Regions from separate parts of the Arthrobacter sp. 7Tela_A1 genome, predicted to be linked through region 2. Evidence: predicted binding sites of a transcription regulator. Region 2 holds the regulator's gene; the other holds the start of a gene.
The links. The regulator HrcA, encoded in region 2, represses chaperone genes, less so after heat shock. The targets are predictions, from matches to a motif close to TTNGCACTCGNNNNNNNCGAGTGCNAA.

Region 1: the regulator HrcA is predicted to act here: its motif matches at 5,542-5,568, upstream of TVB01_RS01705 (Hsp20/alpha crystallin family protein).

What each region holds. Positions count from the first base shown of each region.
Region 1 covers NZ_JAXIOO010000003.1:7,685-17,788, forward strand. Annotated here, with positions in the region: gene TVB01_RS01680 (hypothetical protein) at 1-603, opposite strand, end outside; gene TVB01_RS01685 (RNA polymerase sigma factor) at 600-1,148, opposite strand; gene TVB01_RS01690 (amino acid permease) at 1,518-2,933, shown strand; gene TVB01_RS01695 (carbon-nitrogen hydrolase family protein) at 2,930-3,733, opposite strand; gene TVB01_RS01700 (NAD(P)-dependent alcohol dehydrogenase) at 3,774-4,892, opposite strand; gene TVB01_RS01705 (Hsp20/alpha crystallin family protein) at 4,992-5,441, opposite strand; gene TVB01_RS01710 (hypothetical protein) at 5,657-6,229, shown strand; gene TVB01_RS01715 (DUF2804 domain-containing protein) at 6,241-7,236, shown strand; gene TVB01_RS01720 (VOC family protein) at 7,338-7,712, shown strand; gene TVB01_RS01725 (GNAT family N-acetyltransferase) at 7,719-8,324, shown strand; gene TVB01_RS01730 (adenylosuccinate synthase) at 8,314-9,603, opposite strand; gene TVB01_RS01735 (hypothetical protein) at 9,800-10,104, shown strand, end outside.
Region 2 covers NZ_JAXIOO010000017.1:38,693-48,496, forward strand. Annotated here, with positions in the region: gene TVB01_RS09160 (PhoH family protein) at 1-783, opposite strand, end outside; gene TVB01_RS09165 (GerMN domain-containing protein) at 1,191-2,102, shown strand; gene TVB01_RS09170 (16S rRNA (uracil(1498)-N(3))-methyltransferase) at 2,134-2,913, opposite strand; gene dnaJ (molecular chaperone DnaJ) at 2,931-4,073, opposite strand; gene hrcA (heat-inducible transcriptional repressor HrcA) at 4,161-5,174, opposite strand; gene TVB01_RS09185 (DUF3097 domain-containing protein) at 5,341-6,183, shown strand; gene TVB01_RS09190 (DUF4870 domain-containing protein) at 6,336-6,764, shown strand; gene hemW (radical SAM family heme chaperone HemW) at 6,881-8,110, opposite strand; gene lepA (translation elongation factor 4) at 8,107-9,804, opposite strand, start outside.

The DNA.
Region 1 (10,104 bases), on a different contig from region 2:
GCCCCGGTGGCCCTGGTTCCAGTCCCTGCCGCTCCGCTGTTCTGAACGTTCCGGAGCGGGTTCCGGAGCGCGCTCCGGAGAATCTTCCGCGGGGGCTTCCACGGCGTCGGCTTCAGGCACCGCCGGCGTGGCCGGATCGGCTTCTGCCGACGGAGGCAGCTCCGGCTCCGGGTCCGGGATGGTTTCGGGAGCAGGTGCGGGATCGCCGGAGGAATCCGGGAGATCAGTTGGCGCCGGGGTTTCCGGAGCCGGCGCCGGGGCCGGAATCTGTTCGTAGTGCACGGGCGCCGGCGACTCGTGCGAGTTTTCCGCAGTCACCCAAAAGTCGCTGTTCGTCGCTGCGACCCCTGTAGTACCGGCAGCCATAGCCGCAATGACCGCTCCGCCCAGCAGGAAGCCGCGGCGCCGGGATTTCCGAAGCGGGGTGACTCCCGCCGTGAAGAGTGCTTCGAGTTCGGCGCACGGCACCGGTGCCTCGCCGCGGGACTCGGTGCGCAGCTTGCGGAGCGCGTCTGTGAGCTCCGGTGTTGCTGCGACACCTGATTCATCCAAGAGGCGCCGGATTGCTTCCTCGTCGCCGGGGTTGCTGGATATGCCGTTCATAGTCCCGCTGCCTCCTTTCCCGAGAAGCGTTCCTTGAGGGCCGCCAGGGCCCTTCGTTGAAGTTGTTTGACGGAGTTCTCCGTCTTCCCCATGATTTGCGCCGATTCCTCCAGGGAGAGATCCGCCACGACGCGCAGGAGGAGCACCTCGCGCTGCTGGTCCGTAAGTCCTTCCAGCAGGGGCGCAACCATGAGGGAGGTCCCCATCACTGTTTCTTCAGCCGATTCCGAATGCCGGGTATCCGCCAGCGGGTCATAGGGGGCGGTAACAGGCTGGCGTTCACGCCGCCGCTGGTCATCGACCATCCGGGCGTGGGCAACGGAGAAGGTAAAGGTTCGCAGACCTGCGGCTCCGCCGGTGATTGTCGATAGCTTGCCGAATACCGTCAGGAAGACCTCTTGTGCCAGGGCTTCAGGGTCGTCGCAGCCTTTTGATCTCAGGTAACCAAGGACTGCCGGCGCCAGGGACTCGTAAACAGCCCGCAGCGCCACGGGGCTGTTTGCACGCGCCTCAGCAACCATCTGCTCTGTGAGCGGGTCAGCCAAGGCGGGGTCCTTCGATCCAGAACGTTGGGGCGAACCAAATCGTACCCCGCCAAGGCTGATCCTGCAGGGAAATGGCCGCGCCGACGTTTTTTGGGGGGATAAACCCCGGCGCGGCCATTACACAGAGGTAATCGACCAACGACCCGGAAAAGTTACGCGGCTGCGAAAAAAGTTTCTCCTTCCGTTCCGGGACTCCCTCCACCCTGGTCCGGAGAGCTCTCCGGAGAGGCGGCGGCACCGGCGAATGTGGGAGACTTGAGCGGCGCCGCCCCCGTTGGCGCACGCCGCGCGGCAAGCGGGATCGACAAGCCTCCAAGCCCGCACCGGACCAGCAACCCCGGCGGCCGAGTGCCCCGGCACAGGAAGACCATGCCCCTCACCACCCCCCTTGACCGCCGCAGCGACACCGGGCTCCAACGCAGCCTGACCCTCAGGCACATCCGTTTCATTGCGCTTGGATCAGCCATCGGCACCGGGCTGTTCTACGGCTCGTCCCAGACCATCCAAGCGGCGGGACCCGCCGTGCTGATCGCCTACCTGATTGCCGGCTGCGCGGTTTTCCTGGTCATGCGGGCGCTGGGAGAAATGGCCGTCCGCCATCCCGTCGCCGGCTCGTTTTCGCAGTACGCCGGCCGCTACCTTGGCCCCCGAATGGGTTTCCTCACGGGCTGGACGTTCGCCTTCGAGATGATCATCGTTGCCATCGCGGACATGACCGCCGTAAGCATGTACATGGGTTTGTGGTTCCCGGACACTCCCGGCTGGCTGTGGATGGTCGCCGCGATGCTGGTGATCGGCGGGCTGAACCTGATGCGCGTGAGTGTCTTCGGGGAACTGGAGTTCTGGTTCACCCTCATCAAGGTCTCCACCATCATCGCGATGGTGGCAGGCGGCCTGTACCTGATCGTCTTCGGCATCAGCACCGGCGGCTACGAACCAGGCGTGCACCATCTGGTGGACCACGGCGGCTTCGCGCCCTTTGGAGTGTGGGGCGTGGTCATGAGCCTGGGAATCGTGGTGTTCTCCTTCGGCGGCATCGAGACACTCGGGGTAACCGCCGGCGAAACCGGGGACCCGCAGCGGGCCATCCCCAAGGCCGTGAACACCGTACCGGTGAGGATCCTGCTCTTCTACGTCCTCTCCCTGGGCGTCATGCTCTGCCTCCTCCCCTGGGACCGGATCGGCTCCGAGGGCAGCCCCTTCGTGCAGGTTTTCGCTGGCCTGGGCATTCCATTCGCCGAACACCTCATCAACGCCGTGGTCCTGACGGCAGCGCTGTCGGCGATGAACTCGATCTTCTACGCTGCCGCCCGCACCATGTACGGGCTCGCCGAACAGGGCCACGCCCCGCGCAGCTTTACCCGGGTGTCCCGCTTTGGTGTGCCTGTCTGGCCGGTGAGCATCCTCATGGCCAGCCTCGTCGCGGGGCTCGGGCTGTATCTGTGGATCCCGGACCAGCTGTTCCTGGTGGTGGCCTCGATCGCCACGTTTGCGACGCTCTTCACCTGGTCCTCCATCCTGCTCAGCCACCACCGCATGAGGCTGGAAATGCGGCGGGAAGGGACGCCGTCGGCCGGCTTTGAGTTCCCCGGATGGCCGGTGCTGAACTATGCCGCCCTGGCGTTCATGGGCGTGGTGACCGTCATCCTGGCCTTCACCGGACCTGGCCGGACAGCCCTGGCCGTCGGAGGGGTGTGGCTGCTGCTGATGCTCGCGGCTTACCGGTACCTCATTAAGGGCCCCGGCCGGCTGCCTATCGAACTGCCGGAACCCAACGCGCGCTAGCCCTCCACAAGCTGCTCATTGGCGGCAAAACGGCGGTTTTTCAGCACCGGAAGGAATTCCCGGACCTCGTCAATGCGGCTGCGCACTACGTCGGCAGTTACTACGCCGGACGGCTCCTCGCCGAGGAATACCTGCGGGATGCCCAGGGGATCAAGCACCGCAGAGTGGCCAATCGTATGGGAGCTCGAGGTTCCGGCGGCGGCCACCCACACGGTGTTCTCGATGGCACGGGCCTTCAGCAGCGTCTCCCAGTGGTCCACCTTGTGCTCGCCCTTGAACCAGGCGGCCGGCACCGCAAGAAGGTCAGCTCCCTGCACGGCCAGTGCGCGGGCCAGCTCGGGGAACCGCAGGTCATAACAGGTCATGAGGCCCACCCGCAGGCCGCCGATCTCCACCACCTGAATGCCGCGGTCCCCAGCCTTGATCCGGGTTGACTCCTGGTAGCTGAAAGCGTCGTACAGGTGCAGCTTGCGGTACGTCCCGGCAATCCTGCCGTCGTAATCGATGGCGACCAGGGTGTTGTAGGGCCGTTCTTCCCCTGAGGATTCATACCCGCCGGCGACGACGGCGATGCCCAGGTCCGCGGCAATCAGCGAGAGCTGCTGGACGAACCTGCTCCAGCCGGCGTCGACTGCCGAGGTGAGGGCTCCCTCCACCTTGCCGATGCTGAACATGGACTCTTCGGGGAAGACGATCAGCTCGGACCCTTCGGCTTTTGCCTTCTCCGCCAGCGAGCGCATCGCCGCAAGGTTTTCCTGGACGTCTCCGCCGGGGCTGAACTGACCTACGCTGACCAACATCGGATGACCGCCTTGCTTCGGGACCGGATTTTTCTCCAGCCTAGTGCAGGTCCTCAAAGTGGAGCACAGGTTTCAGGACCTCTCCGGCTTTCGCGGCCGCAGCGGCATCATTGATTTCACGGAAGCGGTAGGGGGTCACCAGCTTCTGCAGCGGGAACCGGCCCTGCTGCACCAGATCCACCAGCGCGGGCAGGAACAGCTGCGGGGTGGAGTCGCCTTCCGTAATACCCAGCACCTGCCGTCCGTTGAGCAGGAAGTTCACGTCCAGTTCCACGGTCGATCCGGAGGCGGGTGCACCAATCAAGCCGAGCTTGCCCAGCGGTGCCAGGGCGTCCGCTGCAGCCGCGGCGACGTGGGTGCTTCCCGTTGTTTCCAGTGCGTGCGTGACACCCGCCCCGTCCGTAAGTTCCAAAAGAGCCTGCAGCGCATCGGTGCTGCCGGAATTGACGACGTCGGTCGCTCCGAGTTCCCGGGCCAGCTCCAGCCGCGAGTCCACCAGGTCCATGACCACGATCCGGGTTGAGCCGCTGAGCGCCGCAGCCATCACGGCGGAGAGGCCCACAGGACCGGCCCCGAAGACCGCCAGGGTGGAGCCTGGCTCGGGGCGCAGGACGTTCAATACCGCTCCAGCCCCGGTCTGGATTCCGCAGCCCAGCGGGGCGAGCAGGCCCAGGTCGGCGTCAGGATCCACCTTGGTGACGCCGCGTTCGTCCGCGAGGACCAGGTTCGCGAAGGAAGACTGCGCGAAGAAATGCCCGTGAACTCCCAAGCCGTCCTTGGTAATGGTGGCGCTGCTGTCCATGCGCGAGCCGCCCAGCAGGTTGAGGTCCAGGAAGTCCACACAGTAGGCGGGATGGCCGCTGCGGCAGTTCCGGCAGGTGCCGCAGCTGGTGAAGCTGAGCAGGACGTGGTCGCCGGGAACCACGGAGGTCACGGCACTGCCGACCTCCTCGACGACGCCGGCTCCTTCATGGCCCAGGACGCCCGGCAGCGGGAACGGAATATGGCCGGCCTGGACTCCGAGGTCAGTTCCGCAGACGCCTGCTGCGATCATCCGGACCACCACCTCGTCCGGACGGGGGTCGTCGAGGACGACGTCGGTGATTTCAAACTGTTCATGGACGCCGCGCAGGATCGCGGCACGCGCCTGGGTAGTCATGTGCCAACGCTACGCGGCCCGGTGCCCGCGCGTCAGTGCCCGGACGCGGATCGGGGCGGCAGGTGGGAACTCCGCCTGCCGCGAATGGACATGGTGCCGCTAAGCGCTGACCGCCTCGGCTTCGCGCTGCTCGCTGCTGCTGCCCAGCGATGCCGAGGAGCCGGACTGCACCTCGATACGGCGCGGCTTGGCCTTTTCACTGACCGGGATGAGGACAGTGAGCACACCGTTTTCGTAGTGGGCGGTGATGCCTTCGGTGTCGAGGCCCTGGCCAAGGCTGAGCTGGCGCAGGAAGGAGCCGCCCTCGCGCTCACGGGTCAGCCACTGGACGCCGTCGGCACCGCGCAGGGTGCGCTCGGCACGGATCGTCAGGAGCTGGCCGTCGACGTCGATGTCCACGGAGCCCGGATCAATGCCGGGGAGGTCGACGCTGAGGACATACCGGTCGTCCTGCCGGTACAGGTCCATGGGCATGCCGCGCAGGGTTTCGCTGCGCAGGGTCTGGGCGAAACGGTCCAGTTCACGGAACGGGTCAAATCGGGTAGCCATCACACAATCAACTCCTTCACGCCTCCGCTGCTCCATTCAGCGGGCTGATCTGCTGTTTGAGGAAAAGTTGAGTTGGATTCGCTCAACTTTCGGCAGTAGATTAGCACTCGAAGCATGAGAGTGCCAGTCTTAGTTCGGGCCCCTTATGATTTCGCCCGGGCGGATCAATCCGTCCGCAGTCTTTCATTCGAAACTTGTCTGGAAGCAGGTCAAACGTGTTCGTCCCCGCAGACTTCCGGCGGCGCCATCCCGATGCTGCCCGGCTCCTGTCCCTCCCCAGCCGGGTTGCCGGCTCCCCTCCCTCCGCTGTCCTGGACACTGTCTGCTGGTTCAGCGTCCTTTGGGTAGCCGCCGGCCTGCTGGGCCTTGGCTTCTTCTCCGGCGGAACCACGTCTTTGGTCCTGGCGGTGGTGCTGCTTTACGGCACCGGTGCCTGCCTGGCTGTCGTGGGATGGCTGGCCTTCCGGGCGCTGCGGCTGCGGGCCGCCCGCCGCGCGGCCGAGGAACCAGACGCCACAGCTGCCCGGGACTTCCTCGCCGCGGAGGAGTTCGCCCGGGCCGAGATCCGCGCGGCGCTCTTCCCCGAGGGAGCAACCGGCCGGCCCGCCCGTGCGGACACCCCTCAGGCACCGGCAGGTCCCCGGTGTGCAGCGCGGCCATCCGCCAAGTCTCCGATCTCCAAGAAGGCCAGGCGCAAGTCCTCCCCCGGTAAGCCGAATAAGTCCTTCCCCCTGAACACCGCCGTGACGTCCGCGGCGGTACAGGATGACTTCGCGCAAGCCGCCTAGACTGTGGCGCCATGGACGAAATCAAGGAACCCGTGCAGCTTGCCCTGCCCGGCGGGAAGCTCAACCCCGCCGCAAGAGGCTTCACGCGCAGTCCGCTGCACGCCTTCGGGCACCTGCCGTCCGGGCTGCGGCACGGCTGGCGGAGCAAGCGGTGGGAGTACTGGGGCGTTGTGACCCCGGAGCTGGTGATCGGCATGACGATCGCCCACCTGGACTACGCCGCGACGCTTCAGCTGTACGTCCTGGAGCGTGCCACCGGCAAGGAAGTCCGCTGCGACCCGTTGGCCCTGCCCGCCGGCTCGGCGGCCCTCCTGCCGGATACGCTGCCGCCCCTGACCGCAGTGGGCTCCACGGGCGGGCTGCACTTGCGGTTCCATGACGACGCCGGCGGCACGCACCTGCGCGCCGAAGCGGAGCGCGTCGCCGTCGAACTCTATGCGCCGTCAGGCGGGGACGTGCTTGGCGTGGTGGTGCCGTGGTCGGACACGCGGTACCAGTACACGCTGAAGGACGTGGCCCGGGAGGTCAGCGGGACCGTGACGGTGGACGGGCAGGAGTATTCCGTCGGCGGGCCGGAGTCTTTTGCGGTGCTGGACCGCGGCCGCGGCCGCTGGCCGTATTCCAAACGCTGGAATTGGGCTGCCGGGTTCGGGACCGTGGCCGGCACGCGGCTTGGCCTGCAGGTCGGCGGCATGTGGACCGCCGGAACTCCGGCTACCGAAAACGCCCTGATCGTGGACGGAGTGCTCCACCATTACGACGGCGAACTGGAGTTCAGCTACGACCTGGCGGATCCGCTGGCTCCATGGCACGTGCGCGGGCCGTGGCTCGAGGCCACGCTGACGCCGTTCCACCGGCGCCTGGCGGCAACGAACGCCGTCCTCGTGGCTGCGAAGACCTGGCAGGCGTTTGGCTCCTGGTCGGGCTGGGCCGCGGCCCCGGACGGAACACGCCACCGGCTCGACGGCCTCCAGGGCTGGATCGAAGAGGCCCGAAACCGCTGGTAACCTGCCGGCGGGTGCCCGGATCAGTTCGAGGCCAGGGGTGTTCCGCCGCGGAATCCGCTGCTAGGTTCGTAGCGACCTCGCCCGAGCCGAAGGAGCCTTCCGTGAGCAGCAGATTTTCTTCCCTTGCCCTTGATGCCGTCGACGTGAACGCCCAGGCCGCATTCTGGACCCAGGCCCTCGGGTACCGGATTGCCGAGGAATTCGACGGCGGGCTCGGCCTGATGCCGGAAAACGGCGTCGTGGGGCCGCCGATCGACATCATTCCCGTCCCGGACGCGAAGACAGCGAAGCTCCGCCTGCACATCGACCTGGTTCCCGAAGGCTGCACCCAGCAGGAGGAAGTGGACCGGATGCTGGCCCTCGGTGCTGTCCGCGCCGACGTCGGACAGGGACCGGATGTTGACTGGGTTGTCCTGGCGGACCCCGAAGGCAACGAGTTCTGCATCCTCTCGGCCAGGGACCAGGACGGCGGATAACCGGGCATGGACACAACGGACATCACGATCCGCCAGGCAGCAGCCCAGGATTCCGAGCCCCTCGCCGAGCTCCACGTTGCAGCATGGCGTGCCGCCTACCGGGGAATCATGAGCGATGACTACCTTGACGGCATGGACGTGGCACGTGTGGCGGACGGCTGGCGGCGCAACCTCGGAACGCCGAATCCGGGCACCACGTACCTGGTCGCCGCTGTGGCCGGCCGCCCGGTCGGCTTCGCCGCTTTCGGTCCCGCGCCCGGAGAGGACGACGCCGGCACGGGAGAGCTCCGCGCCATCAATGTCCACCCCGGCTGGTGGGGCCGGGGAGCAGGTTCCGCCCTCTTCACGGAAGCGGAACGCCGTCTGGCCGGACTGGGCTGCGCCCGGGCCTTCCTCTGGGTGGCCAGGGAGAACCGCAGGGCCCACCTGTTCTATGAGAGACACGGCTGGACGAACGACGGCGGTGTCCTCGAGGACACCCGGTTCTCCCCTCCGGTGTTCGAAGTCCGGTACAGCCGGGACTTCCCTGCAGCCGCGCCTTCCGAGCGGCAGCAAAAAGCCCCGCAGCCACGGGGGCTGCGGGGCTTTCGGAAGAGCGGGACTACTCGCTGATCAGGTCGCGGATCACGATCGTCTGGTCGCGGTCCGGCCCGACACCGATCGCGGAGAACCGGGTGCCGGACATCTTTTCCAGTGCCAGCACGTAGTTCCGGGCGTTCTCCGGGAGGTCTTCCAGGGTCTTGGCCCCGGTGATGTCCTCGGTCCAGCCGTCGAAGTACTCGAAGATCGGCTTGGCGTGGTGGAAGTCGGTCTGCGTCATCGGCATCTCATCGAAACGCACGCCATCGACGTCGTAGGCCACGCACACCGGGATCTTCTCGATGCCGGTCAGCACATCCAGCTTGGTCACGAAGTAGTCCGTGAAGCCGTTGACTCGGGAAGCGTGGCGCGCCAGCACGGCGTCGTACCAGCCGCAGCGGCGCGGGCGGCCGGTGTTCACACCGAACTCACCGCCGGTCTTCTGCAGGTACAGGCCCATGTCATCGAAGAGTTCCGTGGGGAACGGACCGGCACCAACACGGGTCGTGTAGGCCTTGATGATACCCACGGCGCGGTTGATCCGGGTCGGGCCGATGCCCGAACCCACGGAGGCGCCCCCGGCGGTCGGGTTGGAGGAGGTCACGAACGGGTAGGTGCCGTGGTCGACGTCCAGGAACGTGGCCTGGCCGCCCTCCATCAGGATCACCTTGTCCTCGTCGAGGGCGCGGTTCAGCTCATAGGTCGAGTCGATGACCATGGGCCGCAGCCGGTCGGCGTAGGAGAGGAAGTACTGGACCATTTCCTCGATGTCCACGTCGCGGCGGTTGTAGACCTTCAGCAGCAGCTGGTTCTTCTGCCGCAGTGAGCCTTCGACCTTCTGGCGCAGGATGGATTCGTCGAAGATGTCCTGGACGCGGATGCCCAGGCGGGCGACCTTGTCCATGTAGGCCGGACCGATCCCGCGGCCGGTGGTACCGATGGCGCGCTTGCCCAGGAAACGTTCGGTGACCTTGTCCATGACCTGGTGGAACGGTGCCACGAGGTGGGCGTTGGCCGAGATCCGCAGTTTCGAGGTGTCCGCGCCGCGGGCTTCGAGTCCGTCGATTTCGGCGAACAGCGCTTCCAGGTTCACCACGCAGCCGTTGCCGATCACGGGAATCGCGTTGGGGCTCAGGATGCCGGCGGGCAGGAGCTTCAGCTCGTACTTTTCACCGCCGACGACGACGGTGTGGCCGGCATTGTTCCCGCCGTTGGGCTTGACGACGTAGTCGACGCGGCCGCCGAGCAGGTCGGTGGCCTTACCTTTACCTTCGTCGCCCCACTGGGCGCCGACGATGACAATTGCTGGCATGGGATCCTCCCCCATTAGTTACGCTAGGGAGCCGCGCCAGGCGCTGAACCGCTACCGTGCATGAGAACGCCCCTGCACTCATGCGAGGTAGGCCACAAAGGCACCGGCGCAGAGCTGCGGGGCTCTTACCTGTCAAGTTTAGCCGATCTGCGCCGGACCCGGTTTGGAAGACCTGATCCAGGCGTACGGTTGAACGATGGAGCGCTTCCGCGGCTATATCGCCGGGCTGGGCACTGCCTCGGGAACCCGCCTGGTTGTTGGACACTGGCCGGACTCCCCCTTTGGCCCTTTTACCGATGTCATGGTGGAAAACCGCTTCGGTTCACGGCTTCTCCTGGCCCCCAGCGAGACCCTAGCCCGGTATGTCTCTGCCACGTATACGTTCGATGCAATCGACGTCGTCCCGGTGAGCGCGTACCTCGGCGACGGAAGGCTCACAGTCGACGGCGGCCCGCTGCGGCTGAGCGCGGACCTGGGCGGCGTGACGCTGCTCGGCAGGAT
Region 2 (9,804 bases):
GCGGGTCAGGAACATCTTCATCTGTTCCGGCGTCGTGTTCTGAGCTTCATCCAGGATGATGAAGGCGTCGTTGAGGGTGCGGCCGCGCATGTAGGCCAGCGGCGCCACTTCAATGGTGCCGGCGGCCATGAGGCGGGGGATGGACTCGGGATCCATCATGTCGTGCAGGGCGTCATAGAGGGGCCGCAGGTAGGGGTCGATCTTGTCGTTCAGGGTCCCCGGGAGAAAGCCAAGCCGCTCCCCCGCTTCGACGGCCGGGCGCGTGAGGATGATCCGGTTGACCTCCTTTTGCTGCAGCGCCTGTACGGCCTTTGCCATCGCCAGGTAGGTCTTGCCCGTGCCCGCCGGACCAATCCCGAAAACCACGGTATTGCGGTCGATCGCGTCAACGTAGTTCTTCTGGTTCAGCGTCTTGGGCCGGATCGTCCGCCCGCGGGTGGAAAGGATGTTCTGCGTCAGAACCTCGGCGGGACGTTCAGCGGTCTGGTCCCTGAGCATGGTGATGAGCTGTTCCAGCACCTGCGGCGTGACGCGGGTCTGGTGGCGCGCGAGGACCCTGACCTCATTCACCAGGCGGACAGTCCGGTCGACGGCCTGCGCAGGGCCCGAGACAGAGAGTTCGTTGCCCCGGACGTGGAGGTTGACCTCGGGGAAGGCGGACTCGATGACTTTCAAAGCCTCGTCATTCGCGCCCAGAGACTGGACCATATGCTCCGTGGAGTCAAAGACAATCGTCTGCTGGTCCTCGTGGATGGTGCCGATTCCTGCTGAAGATTCGGTCATATATACGGCCCCTCGGCCTCTCATCGCCCCTTATCAGGTCATCTTGGTCTAAAGCTGCACAACGGAATATTTGGCCCGGTGAACTCCCGGAGCAATTCCGCGCGCACAGCTCATTTAATCTTACTTGATCTGCGCCACGCCGTGCCGCCATGGAAGCAGGAGTCTAGCCGCAACAGGTACGGGAGGGGTCCGTGACGCGGGTTACGCGGTTTGTCTCGGCTTTGCATCGGCTCGGTCTCAATCAGGTTTCAGTCCCATCCCAGAACAGTTAAGTCACCGTTTTCGGGCCGCGGGCTGTGCCAAGCTTGGGGTCGTGCTGCGGCCGGATCCCCGCTCCGGACGCTCCCCCACATGCACCGCCCGGTCCCCGGACTGCGGGCACTGAGCAACGGAAGGCAGGGACAGCTATGGCAAGACAACGGCGGACCCGCATCCGAATCCTCCTCCTCGCAGCCTCAGTTCCGTTCTTCCTGCCCGGCTGCGGCGTCGTCGCCGAGCTGCCTACTACCTCGATGCCCGAATCGTTCAGCAAATCATCTGCGTCTGAAGGGCTGCCCATGGCGGTTTCGGCTCCCGCGGAGGCAACGGCCTCGAAAGTTGTCATGCCGGTCTACTGGCTGGCCCAGAACGAATCCGACATCCAGCTGTACCGGGAGTTCCTGCCGTCTGAAAACACGGGCGACCCGATTGGCGAAGCAGTACAGGCCATGACGGCGCAGGTTCCGCACGACAGCGACTACTTCACGCCCTGGCAGCCGGCGTCTGAGGTGACCGCCTCGATTTCGACCAAGAACGTCATCACGGTGGACATTACCTCCGACGCCTTCAAGGCCTCGCTCGACGCCGGCATGGCCCACCGGGCCGTTCAGCAGCTGGTGTACACCGCTACCGCCGCTGCGGCCAACGCCGGACTCACGACGGCGGGGCACAACACCAGCGTGGTTGTCCTGGTGGACGGCAAGGCAGGCTACCAGGCCTTCGGCCACGAGCTGCTGGCAAAACCCCTCGAACGCGACAAGAAGCTGCCCGCACCCATTTGGATCATCGACCCCCAGGAAGGCGACGGCGTCGAAACCTCCGTGACCGTCAGCGGTTCCGCCGTAGTCCGGGAGGAGAAACTTTCCTGGAGCGCCGAGCCGATCGTGAAGGGACGTCCGGATACGTCAGCCGCCACCACGGGCAGCGTGGCACTCGATGCCGCCACCGGTGAAACGGCACTATTCAGTGTGACCATCAAACTGGAACCGGGCGAATACAACCTGCGGGTCTTCCATGGCGATGGAGCCAACGAAGATTCGAAGCGTATTACTGTCTACTGACGCGGAGGACGCCCGGGCTGACTCGGGAGCTTTAGGACCAGCGGCCCAGCACGTGGTTCAGCAGCACCAGTGCTGCCGGGCCGGCGCTTGACGAGCGCAGCACGTGCGGCCCAAGGCGCACCGTGAGGGCACCGGCTGCACGCAGGGACTCCAGCTCCGCGGGAGAGATCCCGCCCTCGGGACCCACCACGACGGCAATCGAAATCCGGTCCCCCGCTGCACGGTCCTGCCCCTGGATCTCCAGTGACCCCACCGCGTCAACCAGTCCGGTGTCCGCATCTTCGTGAAGGACGAGCACAAGGTCCATGCCTGCCAGCCGCTGCGGAAGTGTCTTGGTATCAGCGACGCCCAGGACGACGGGCAGCCGGGAACGTCGGGACTGCTTGGCCGCGGACGTGACGACCGATTGCCACTTCGCCTGTCCCTTCGCTGCCTTCTCGGCGCGCCACCGCACAATGCTGCGCTCTGACTGCCAGGGAATGACGGCGTCGACCCCCAGCTCCGTAGCTGCCTCAATGGCCTGCTCATCCCGGTCCCCCTTGGCCAGGGCCTGGACCAGGATGAATTCGTGGACCGGGGCGGGCTCGGACTGGACTTCGCTGACCTCGATCTCCAGCAGGGCAGGCTCAGCGGAGCGGACAGTTCCGCGCAGCCGGATCCCGGCGCCGTCGACAATGTCAACGTCCTCGCCCGGAGCCAGCCGCTTCACCGAAACAGCGTGCCGGGCCTCCGGGCCGGTCAGCGCGAACACGCCTCCCGGCGCCGCCGCTGCCACCTGTTCGGGGTCGCCGAAAAAGATCGGGTTGGTCATGAAGTGCCAGCCGGCGGCTAGTGGTTGCCGAGGCGGTCTCGGAGCTTGGCGAAGACCCCCGGGCTGCTGGTGCCGCCGACGCGGCCTTCGGCGAACTGTTCGCCGCGAAGTTCAGCGAGCCGGCGGAGGAGTTCTTCCTGCTCGGCGTCGAGCTTCTGCGGCGTCTCGACCTGGACGTGGACCAACAGGTCCCCGCGGCCGTAACCGCGCAGGTGGGTGACGCCCAGGCCCTTGAGAGTGGTCACTTCGCCGGACTGGGTGCCCGGTTTGATGCTGATTTCCCGCGCTCCGTCGAACGTTTCCATGGTGATGACCGTGCCCAGGGCTGCCGCGGTCATGGGGACGGTCAGCGTTGCATGCAGGTCGTCGCCTTCCCGGACGAACACCGGATCGGCGTTGACGCGGATTTCCACGTAGAGGTCACCCTGGGGTCCGCCGGCAGTGCCGGCCTCTCCCTGGCCGCTGAGCTGGATGCGGGTGCCGGTGGCGACGCCGGCGGGGACCTTGATCGTCAGCGTGCGGCGGCTGCGGACCCGGCCCTCTCCGGCACACTCGTGGCACGGATCGGGAATGATGGTGCCGAACCCCTGGCAGGAACCGCAGGGAGCGGTGGTCATGACCTGGCCGAGGATGGAGCGGACGGCGCGCTGGACCTGCCCCGTGCCGTGGCAGATGTCGCAGGTGCGCGGTGAGGTACCGGGCTGGCAGCACGAGCCCTCGCAGGTGGGGCAGAGGACAGCGGTCTCGACGTCGATCTTCTTGTTGGTGCCGAAAACGGCGTCCTTCAGGTCGATGCGGACGTTGATGAGCGCGTCCTGGCCGCGGCGGGTACGCGAAGCCGGTCCCCGGCCGCCACCGGCGCCGGCGCCTCCGCCGAAGAACGTGTCGAAGATGTCCTGGAAGCCGAATCCCTGGCCGCTGAAGCCGCCGCCGAAACCGTTGTCGGTGCCGTTCTCCTGGCCGGTGGTGTCATAGACCCGCCGCTTCTGCGGGTCGGAGAGGACCTCGTAGGCGTGGGACACTGCCTTGAACTCGTCAGCGGCTCCGGGTGCGGTGTTGACGTCGGGATGCAGCTTGCGGGCAAGCTTGCGGTACGCCTTTTTGATTTCCTCGCCGGTGGCATCCCGGCTGACGCCGAGTACCTGGTAGTGATCACTCACTCGTGCACATCGCTTCCTGTGTTGCGTACCCCGTCAAGGGGCGGTTTATGTCTTTTCGACGGCGCCCGGAGGGGCTGCCGCTCCGGGTCACTCGTTCAGGACCCGGGAAAGGTAGCGGGCGACGGCGCGGACCGCAGCCATGGTATTGGGGTAGTCCATTCGGGTGGGACCAAGGATTCCTACCATAGCGGACGCGTCCGGGCCGTACCCAGTGGCCACCACCGAGGCCTCGGAGAGGGAGCCGTAGGGGTTCTCCGAACCGATGCGGACGGAGACACCTCTGGCGTCCTGCTCCATCTCTGAAAGCAGGCGAAGCATGACCACCTGTTCTTCAAGTGCTTCAAGGATCGGTCCGATGGTCAACGGGAAGTCTCCGGTGGCACGCGCCAGGTTCGCCGTTCCTGCCATGACCATCTTGTCCTCGCGGTTGATGCCCGCAAGCTGTTCCAGGCAGCGGCCGAGCGCCCCCGCGGTGCCGCGCAGCTGTACCGGCACCGTCGCGAGGCAGTCCGCGAGGTGGCTGGTGATGCGCGTTAGGTTGGTTCCCGACAGTCCCTGCAGGAAGTGCTGCCGGAGTTCGTGCAGGGCCGGCTCGGTGACCGGGGACGGAACGGTGATGACCCGCTGCTCAACCCGGCCCGTGGTGGAAATCAGGACAACCAGCACCTGTGCCGGTGCCAGCAGGACGAACTCGATATGCCGCACCTTGGCATTGCCCAGATGCGGATACTGGACGACGGCGACCTGGTTGGTGAGCTGGGCCAGCAGGCGCACCGTCCGGTCCAGGACGTCATCAATGTCCTCGGCACCCTCCAGAAGGTTCTGGATGGCACGGCGTTCGGCACTCGACAGCGGCTTCAGGTCCGAGAGCTGGTCAACGAAGAGCCGGTACCCCTTGTCGGTAGGGATACGTCCGGCAGAGGTATGCGGGGCAACAATCAGGCCCTCTTCTTCGAGGACCGCCATGTCGTTGCGGATAGTAGCGGAGGAGACACCGAGCCGGTGCCGCTCCACCAGGGCCTTGGAACCGACAGGTTCGCGGGAATGGACGTAATCTTCAACAATGGCCCGGAGCACCTCGAGCCGGCGTGGTTCACTCATGGTTTTCCCTCCCTTGTTGAAGTTCCTGCGGCACGTTTACGCCGATTAGCACTCGGCATACTCAAGTGCTAAGTCTAATACGTTCCGATGCCGTTGTTAGCATTGAATCTCCCGTGCCTGCGAGACCGCCGGCGCTTTGACCCGTGTCCAGGAACGAGGAAACCCCGTGCCGAACTTTGAATGGGGACCGAGGGATATCTCTGCCCCGGTCCGGAAAGCACTTCGGCAGGTCGGCGCCGAGAAGGGCCTTGTGCTGGAGGATGTCCAAACCGGCTGGGTAGGCGCCGTCCTGCGAACGGAAAAGTCCGGGGGCCTGCACCTCATGGTCCTTGAAGACGCCCGGGGACGCACCAAATCCTTTGAACTGGGCTTCGGCTTCCTCCTCGAAGGCGAACCCGTGGAGGTGGTTCCGGCAGTAAGGTCCTCCGCCCCGGCAGTGCAGCGCACCGCGTCCGGTTCGGTCGCCGTAGCGAACCAGCGGGCCCGCACCGCGCGGGCCAGCCGCATCTGGGTGGAAGGAAAGCACGACGCCGAGCTGGTGGAGAAGGTCTGGGGCGATGATCTGCGTGTTGAAGGCATCGTCGTCGAACCCCTCCACGGCGTGGACGACCTGGCTGCGGCGGTTCGGGATTTCTCCCCCGGGCCCGGACGGCGGCTGGGAATCCTGGTGGACCACCTGGTGCCGGGGTCCAAGGAATCCAGGATCGCAGCCGCAGCGATGGCCGTTCCCGGCGCAGCAGAGAACGTCCTGATCGTTGGCCACCCCTACGTGGACGTCTGGCAGGCGATCAAGCCCCACGTCATCGGACTGCAGGCCTGGCCCGTGGTCCCGCGTTCCGAAGACTGGAAGACCGGCATCCTGAAGGGACTCGGCTGGCCGCACCGTGACCACACCGACGTCGCCATGGGCTGGAAGAAACTCCTGGGTGCCGTGCGGACCTACGCGGACCTGGAACCAACCCTCCTGGGGCGGGTCGAAGAGGTCATCGACTTCCTCACCGTGCCCTAGCCCGGCAGGCCTTGCCGGCGCCGTCCCCCGGCTGCGGCGCCCCGCCGCGGCTGTGTTTGCCTGGACACGCCGCCGGACCCAGTACCCTTGATGAACAACAGGTACCCGTGGGTGCGAACCCTGCGTCATCTGAGAGTTAAAGGAATGCAACTGTGTCCAACACACGCCAGAACCATCCGCAGCGACCGGAAAACCACGGTTCACCAGCGCGCCCGGACTACCAGGGTGCACCCGCCAACGCCCTTCCGCTGACTGCTTCCGAAGACCGCCAGTGGGCAACACTGTCCCATTTCGGCGGCATCCTGGGCTTTGTGCCGTCCCTCATCATTTACCTGGTCTTCCGCGACCGCGGCCCGTTCACCGCACAGGAATCCAAGGAGGCACTGAACTTCACCCTGCCTCCCACCATCCTGGCGCTGGTCGCCTGGCTGCTGTCCTTCATCCCCGTTGTGGGCGGCTTTTTCGCGGTCTTTAATGCCCTGATCTGGATTGCCGTCGCCGTGGCTTCTGTTATTGCCGGCATCGAATGCAACCGCGGGCGGCCGTACCGCTACCGCTTCAACCTGCGCCGGATCCGCTGACGCATTCAGCGCCTCCGGCCGCCGCCGAAAGACACGCTGCACTAAGAGACCCGCCATACCAAGAGACCCGCCATCCCTTCAGGGAACGGCGGGTCTCTTGTGTTGAGCGGGCTACACTAAGGCAGCAGGCGGCGCACGACGGCGTCCGCCAGCAGGCGTCCCTTCAGCGTCAGCAGGACGGTTCCGGCCATGGCGGCCCGGGGATCAACCAAACCATCGGCAATGAGTCCGGCCACCGCAAGGCGGCCCTCCGGGCGCAGCCGGTCACGGGAAATTCCTTCGGCAAGCCGGGCTCGAAGCATGACGTCTTCGAGGTAACGGGTGTCTGCGTCCAGGGTTTCGCGGCCGACTGCCGGGGATTCCCCCGCCGCGATCCGGCCTGCATAGGCAGTGGGGTGCTTGGCATTCCACCAGCGGATGCCGCCGACGTGCGAGTGCGCACCGGGACCGACGCCCCACCAGTCATCGCTGCGCCAGTACGCCATGTTGTGCCGGCATTCATCCGACGGTGTCCGTGCCCAGTTGCTGACCTCGTACCAGCCGAGTCCGGCTGCTCCGAAAAGTTCATCGGCCAGCAGGTATTTGTCCGCGTGGTCGTCGTCGTCGATGGGCGGAACTTCGCCGCGCCGGATCCGTGCCGCCAGCTTGGTGCCGTCTTCAATGATCAGGGCGTAGGCGGAAATATGGTCCGGTTCGTAGCCAAGCGCTTCCTCAACGGAGTACTTCCAGTCCGCCAGGGACTCCCCCGGTGTGCCGTAGATCAGGTCCACGCTCACCTTGAGGCCGGCGTCGCGCGCCCATTTCACGGCCTGCGGCACCCGCGAGGGCGTGTGTGTCCGGTCCAGGACCGCCAGCACATGCGGAACAGCCGACTGCATGCCGAAGGACACGCGGGTGAAGCCGGCGTCAGCGAGCAGCTGCAGTGATTCCGGTGTGACTGAATCCGGGTTGGCTTCGGTGGTCACCTCGGCGCCCGGGGCCAGGCCCCACTGTTCGACGGCGGTGCCGAGGATGGCTGCGAGGTCTTCGGCCGGCAGCAGCGTCGGTGTTCCTCCGCCGAAGAAGACCGTTTCGACCGGGCGGTGCGGAACGCCGGAAGCCCTCAGGGCGCCGGCGGCGAAACGCACTTCCTGCTGCGCCGTCGCCGCGTACTCAACCTGCGAGGCACCCCCGCCAAGTTCCGTGGCCGTGTAGGTGTTGAAATCGCAGTAGCCGCAGCGGACGGCGCAGAACGGGATATGGACGTAGAGGCCGAACCGGCGCCCGGCTGCCTCCGTGGCAGCCTGGGCCGGCAGGATACCGTCCTTTGGCGCGGGATCCCCGAGGGGCAGTGCGCTGGGAGTCACTTCTTGGTTTTGTCCTTGGACTCGTCGGAGGACAGCGCGGCGACGAAGGCTTCCTGGGGAACCTCGACCCGGCCCACCATCTTCATGCGCTTCTTGCCTTCCTTCTGCTTTTCCAGCAGCTTGCGCTTACGGCTGATGTCGCCGCCGTAGCACTTGGCAAGCACGTCCTTGCGGATAGCGCGGATGGATTCGCGGGCGATGATGCGGGAACCAATGGCAGCCTGGATCGGCACCTCGAACTGCTGCCTCGGGATCAGCTCGCGGAGCTTTCCGGTCATCATGACACCGTAGGAGTAGGCCTTGTCCTTGTGGGTGATGGAGCTGAAAGCATCCACCTGCTCGCCCTGGAGCAGGATGTCCACCTTGACCAGGTCGGCCACCTGTTCGCCGTCGGCCTTCCAGTCCAGCGAAGCGTAACCGCGGGTCTTGGACTTCAAGACGTCGAAGAAGTCGAAAACAATCTCGGCCAGCGGCAGGCGGTACCGGATTTCCACCCGGTCCTCGGAGAGGTAATCCATGCCGCCCAGGACTCCGCGGCGGGTCTGGCACAGCTCCATGATGGCGCCGACAAATTCGCTCGGAGCAAGGATCGTGGCGGAGACCATCGGCTCGCGGACCTCTTTGATCTTGCCTTCCGGGTACTCGCTCGGATTGGTCACGGTGACCACCTTGTTGTCCTCGAGCGTCACCTCGTATTCCACGTTCGGTGCGGTGGAGATCAGGTCCAGGTTGTACTCACGCTCGAGCCGCTCACGGGTGATTTCCAGGTGCAGCAGGCCCAGGAAGCCCACCCGGAAACCGAAGCCCAGCGCCGCCGAGGTCTCGGGTTCGTAGACGAGCGCGGCGTCGTTAAGCATCAGTTTTTCCAGCGCATCGCGCAGCACCGGGTAATCCGCGCCGTCGATCGGGTAGAGCCCGGAGAACACCATGGGTTTGGCATCGGCGTAACCGGGCAGTGATTCGGCTGCCGGTTTGGCGAGGTTGGTGACAGTGTCGCCGACCTTGGACAGGCGCACGTCCTTCACACCGGTAATGAGGTAACCGACTTCGCCGACGCCCAGGCCCTTGGAGGGGGTGGGTTCGGGCGAGCTGACACCGATTTCCAGGAGCTCGTGGCTCGCACGGGTGGACATCATCTGCACGCGCTCGCGCGGCGAGAGCTTGCCGTCGACCACGCGAACGTACGTGACCACGCCCCGGTAGGTGTCGTAGACCGAGTCGAAGATCATGGCGCGTGCCGGTGCGTTGGGGTCGCCGACCGGTGCAGGAATGTCACGGACAATCTGGTCCAGCAGGGCTTCAACGCCGACGCCGGTCTTGCCGGAAACCTTCAGCACGTCCGCCGGATCGCCGCCGATCAGGTGTGCCAGCTCCTCGGCGTACTTCTCCGGCTGCGCTGCCGGGAGGTCGATCTTGTTGAGGACGGGGATGATGGTGAGGTCGTTCTCCATCGCCAGGTAGAGGTTGGCCAGCGTCTGGGCCTCGATGCCCTGGGCGGCGTCGACCAGGAGCACTGCACCCTCGCAGGCTGCCAGCGACCGTGATACCTCGTAGGTGAAGTCCACATGGCCCGGGGTGTCGATCATGTTCAGGGCGTAGGACTTGTCATCCAGTTCCCACGGCATCCGCACAGCCTGGGACTTGATGGTGATCCCGCGTTCGCGTTCGATGTCCATGCGGTCCAGGTACTGCGC